Regions from separate parts of the Agrobacterium sp. O3.4 genome, predicted to be linked through region 2. Evidence: predicted binding sites of a transcription regulator. Region 2 holds the regulator's gene; the other holds the start of a gene.
The links. Region 2 encodes HrcA, which represses chaperone genes, less so after heat shock. Its sites were predicted from a motif close to GTTAGCACTCNCNNNNNGNGAGTGCTAAC; they were not measured.
Positions count from the first base shown of each region.

Region 1: a site for HrcA is predicted at 934-962, ahead of groES (co-chaperone GroES). Genes of this name have one in related genera too.

Region 1 covers NZ_JALPZP010000001.1:1,945,737-1,948,133, reverse strand. The annotation lists gene groL (chaperonin GroEL) at 1-507, opposite strand, end outside; gene groES (co-chaperone GroES) at 581-877, opposite strand; gene M0412_RS09450 (hypothetical protein) at 1,129-1,257, opposite strand; gene M0412_RS09445 (TIGR01459 family HAD-type hydrolase) at 1,249-2,097, shown strand; gene M0412_RS09440 (bifunctional riboflavin kinase/FAD synthetase) at 2,141-2,397, shown strand, end outside.
Region 2 covers NZ_JALPZP010000001.1:2,338,591-2,340,987, reverse strand. The annotation lists gene rdgB (RdgB/HAM1 family non-canonical purine NTP pyrophosphatase) at 1-124, opposite strand, end outside; gene rph (ribonuclease PH) at 142-858, opposite strand; gene hrcA (heat-inducible transcriptional repressor HrcA) at 995-2,086, shown strand; gene grpE (nucleotide exchange factor GrpE) at 2,200-2,397, shown strand, end outside.

The sequences.
Region 1 (2,397 bases), 390 kb from region 2:
AACCTTCTGCATTGCTTCAGCAATGTCGAGACCGATCTGACGCTCGCCGTTTGCAGAGATCGTGCCGACCTGTGCAACTTCTTCCGAGGTGTTGATCTTCTTGGCCTTGGCCTGAAGGTCCTTGACGACTTCCGAGACGGCGAGATCGATGCCGCGCTTCAGGTCCATCGGGTTCATGCCGGCAGCAACTGCCTTTGCACCTTCGCGAACGATGGCCTGGGCCAGAACCGTTGCGGTGGTGGTGCCGTCACCGGCGATGTCGTTGGTCTTGGAGGCAACTTCGCGAACGAGCTGTGCGCCCATGTTCTCGAACTTGTCTTCCAGTTCGATTTCCTTGGCGACGGAAACGCCGTCCTTGGTGATGCGCGGAGCGCCGAAGGACTTGTCGATAACGACGTTACGACCCTTCGGGCCGAGGGTTACCTTCACTGCATCAGCAAGAACGTCGACGCCCTTGAGCATCTTTTCGCGCGCTGTGCGGCCGAATTTTACTTCTTTGGCTGCCATGTTCAAAACTCCTGGTTTCGAATGGCCGGAACGGGTCCGGCTTGAAATTTAAGGAAGGACGGGTTCGGCCAGATCAGCCGATGATGCCCATGATGTCGGCTTCCTTCATGATCAGAAGGTCTTCGCCGTTGAGCTTGACTTCGGTGCCCGACCACTTGCCGAACAGAACGCGGTCGCCAGCCTTGACGTCGAGAGCGACGACCTTGCCGGACTCATCGCGTGCGCCGGAACCGACGGCGACGATTTCGCCTTCCTGCGGCTTTTCCTTGGCGGTATCGGGAATGATGATGCCGCCCTTGGTCTTGGCTTCGGATTCAACGCGACGAACGACGACGCGATCGTGAAGCGGGCGGAAATTGGTGCTTGTCATTGCCTAATCCCTCGATCAAATGACTTCACGAACCTTCAGAGGCTCGCGTGATGGGTGTTAGCACTCTTCTTGTTTGAGTGCCAGCGAAGCCGAGATAAGGAGGCCTTCTGCCTGAGTCAAGAACGGCCTGTCGGAAAAATTTCATGGCTTATGGTTATCAGCGTTCCATGACAGAAATTTCCCAGGCGCTGACCGGCGGGTGAAAACCAACCCTTTTGGCAACGCCTCATTGTTTCGGGCCTAGCTGGGTTTTATGTCCGCACGGTGGCGGGTGGATTGCAGGCAGGCTCGACACCGCTTTTTTCCTTGCCATCGGCGTCCTGCTTTGCCATGTCACGCACACCCTTTTCTCGCATCCGGAAAGCATTCTCATGGCCCATCGTATTCTCACCCTCGGCGAAATCACTGATGGGTTCGACGTTATTCTCTCGGATGTATGGGGCGTGCTGCACAATGGCGTCAACGCCTTTCCCGATGCGTCGGTTGCGCTGCATGAAGCGCGCAAGGCCGGAAAGACGGTGGTGCTCATCACCAATTCCCCGCGCCCGGCTCCCGGCGTTATCGCCCAGCTGCGCGTGCTCGGCGTGCCTGACGAGGCCTATGACCGCATCATCACCTCAGGCGACGTCACCCGCGGGCTGATTGCGGAAGGCCCGAAAAAAGTCTTCCTGCTTGGCCCGGAGCGGGACATGCCCTTGCTGGAAGGCCTCGATGTCGAACGGGTGGGTGAGGCGGAGGCGCAATCCGTTGTCTGCACCGGTTTCTTCGATGACGAGACGGAAACGCCCGAGGATTATACCGAAATGCTGAAGGGCTTCATCGCCCGTAAAGCTCCGATGATCTGCGCCAATCCCGATCTGGTGGTAGAGCGCGGCGAGCGCATCATTCCCTGCGCCGGCGCCATGGCCGCCTATTATGAACAGCTCGGCGGCGAAGTCCGCATTGCCGGCAAGCCGCACACGCCGATCTATGAAGCCTGCCTTGCGGCGGCCAGGGAAGTTCGCGGCACCTTCGCCAAGGATCGCGTGCTCGCTATCGGTGACGGCATGCCGACAGATGTGAAGGGCGCGATTGCGAGCGGTCTCAACCTTCTTTATATCAGCGGCGGAATTCACGCCGCCGAATATACGCTGAACGGCCAGACGGACGAGGCGCTGCTGAATGCCTATCTCAAGGGGCAGGGCGCCGCTCCAGGCTGGTGGATGCCCCGCCTTGCCTGAGAAACATCTGGCCTAAGCTGGCGAAAACAATGGATCGAATGCCATGACCGTCTTTCATCGCAATGAAAAAAAGGAGCCGCTGCCGGACAATCTTCGCGGCGGCGTCATCGCGATCGGCAATTTCGACGGCGTGCATCGCGGCCACCGCGCCGTGCTGGACCGGGCACTGGAACTTGCAGAAGCCCGTGGCGTGCCCGCGCTGGTTTTGACCTTTGAGCCACACCCCCGTTCCGTGTTCCGCCCTGATGTGCCGGTCTTCCGCCTTACGCCCGCGCCTTTGAAGGCGCGCATTCTCGAGGC
Region 2 (2,397 bases):
CGAAATTCAGCTCGGCAGCCGACTTGGCAGAGAAGCCGAAAGGTCCGATCAGATCAGCGATTTCGGCGATCTTGCCCTTGTTGTGGCTGGCGACGACGATCGTTCTGGTATCGAGCTTGCGCATCATGCTTTCCTGTCGGCTCAGGCAATCGCCTGTTTCTGAAGGGCGACCAGTTCGCTGCAGCCTGCCTTGGCAAGGCCAAGCAGCGTCAGGAATTCTTCTTCGGAGAAGGGTGCGCCTTCCGCCGTTCCCTGAACTTCAACGATGCCGCCGGAGCCGGTGATGACGAAATTCGCGTCGGTCTCGGCGGACGAGTCTTCCAGATAATCGAGATCGATCACCGGCTGCTTGGCGAAGATGCCGCAGGAGATAGCGGCGATATGGTCTTTCAGGACCTTCTCGACCTTGATCATGTTGCGGGTTTCCATCCACTTCAGGCAATCATGCAGGGCAATCCATGCGCCGGTGATGGAGGCGGTGCGTGTGCCGCCATCCGCCTGGATGACGTCACAGTCGATGCTGATCTGGCGTTCGCCGAGCGCCTGAAGATCAACGACAGCGCGCAGCGAGCGCCCGATGAGGCGCTGGATTTCCTGCGTGCGCCCACCCTGCTTGCCGGCGGCGGCTTCGCGCTTCATGCGCTCATTGGTAGAGCGCGGCAGCATGCCGTATTCGGCGGTCACCCAACCCTTGCCGCTGTTGCGCAGCCATGGCGGCGTCTTTTCTTCAAGGCTAGCGGTGACGAGCACATGCGTGTCGCCGAATTTGACCAGACAGGAGCCTTCGGCATGTTTCGAGAAATTGCGCTCGAAGGAAACCTTGCGCATCTGATCGGTTTTTCTGCCTGAAGGCCGCATATGATCCACTCTCCATGTTGGTTCCTGCCTTCTAAGGCGCGCTCCGGGCTTTTGCAAAGCCAATTTCCATTTTGCCGCAGCGGCGCGACGCATTATATTGGCGCAGAGTAGATTTGGGCGACAAAGAACGGACGAGATGGGTTTTTCAGCACCGCTTTCAAAAGATCAGGCATCTCTGCTGGATGAACGGTCGCGGGAAATTTTCCGCCGCATCGTCGAAGGCTATCTCGATACTGGTGAACCCCTGGGCTCGCGCAGCCTGTCGCGGCTGCTGCCAATGTCGCTTTCGCCAGCCTCCGTGCGCAACGTCATGAGCGATCTCGAAGAACTTGGCCTCATCTATTCGCCACATATCAGCGCCGGACGCCTGCCCACCCAGACGGGGCTGCGTTTCTTTGTTGACGCCTTCATGCAGGTGGGCGATCTGCCTGCCGACGAACGGGCGAATATCGACCGACAGATTGGCCCGGTCGCCGGCCACGAACAATCGCTGGAAGGGCTGCTGACGGAAGCGAGCCGCATGCTGTCGGGCATGTCGCGCGGCGCCGGCCTCGTTCTGACGGCCAAGAACGATGTCATCCTCAAACATGTCGAATTCATTCGGCTGGAACCCACCAAGGCGCTTGCGGTGCTGGTGGGCGACCATAATCAGGTCGAGAACCGCATCATCGAATTGCCGGCTGGCATTTCCTCGTCGCAATTGACCGAGGCGGCCAATTTCATCAACGCCCATCTCTCCGGCCAGACGCTGCAGGAACTGCGCGGCCAGTTCCAGACGCAGCGGGCGGAGCTGCAATCGGAACTCGGCACGCTGGCGCAGGATCTCATTGAACGTGGCCTTGCCGTCTGGGCGGGTGACAATGAGGAAGGCAAGCTCGGCCGCCTCATCGTTCGCGGACGTTCCAACCTGCTGGAAGGACTGGCCGGCGAAGAAGACATCGATCGTGTGCGCCTGCTGTTCGACGATCTGGAGCGCAAGGAAAATCTGATCGAGATCCTCAATCTTGCGGAAAGCGGCTCGGGTGTGAGGATTTTCATCGGCTCGGAAAACAAGCTCTTTTCGCTGTCCGGTTCATCGCTCATTGTTGCGCCCTACCGCGATGAGGACAACCGGGTCGTGGGTGCTGTCGGTGTCATCGGGCCAACGCGGCTGAATTACGCCCGTATCGTTCCCATGGTCGATTATACCGCCCAGATCATGGCCCGCCTTTCCCGAAAGCAAAGATAGGGCAAGCCCGCAAGGCCAGAGAATGCGGCAAGCTTTTCGCCGCAAGCCTTGATTTTTGCCCGCCAAAGCTCGATATCGGGCGCAACCAACAATATTCAAATTTGGAGAACGTCATGACCGACGATACGAAAAAGCCCGGACCTGACGCGGACATCGCCGAAGAGTTTCTCGATCCCGCACTTGCCGGGGAAGAGCCGACTGATGCTGCCGAACCCGATCCGGTCGAGCTGCTGAAGGCAGAGAATGCCGATCTGCGCGACAAGTTCCTGCGTCTTGCCGCCGAAATGGACAATCTTCGTCGCCGCACCGAG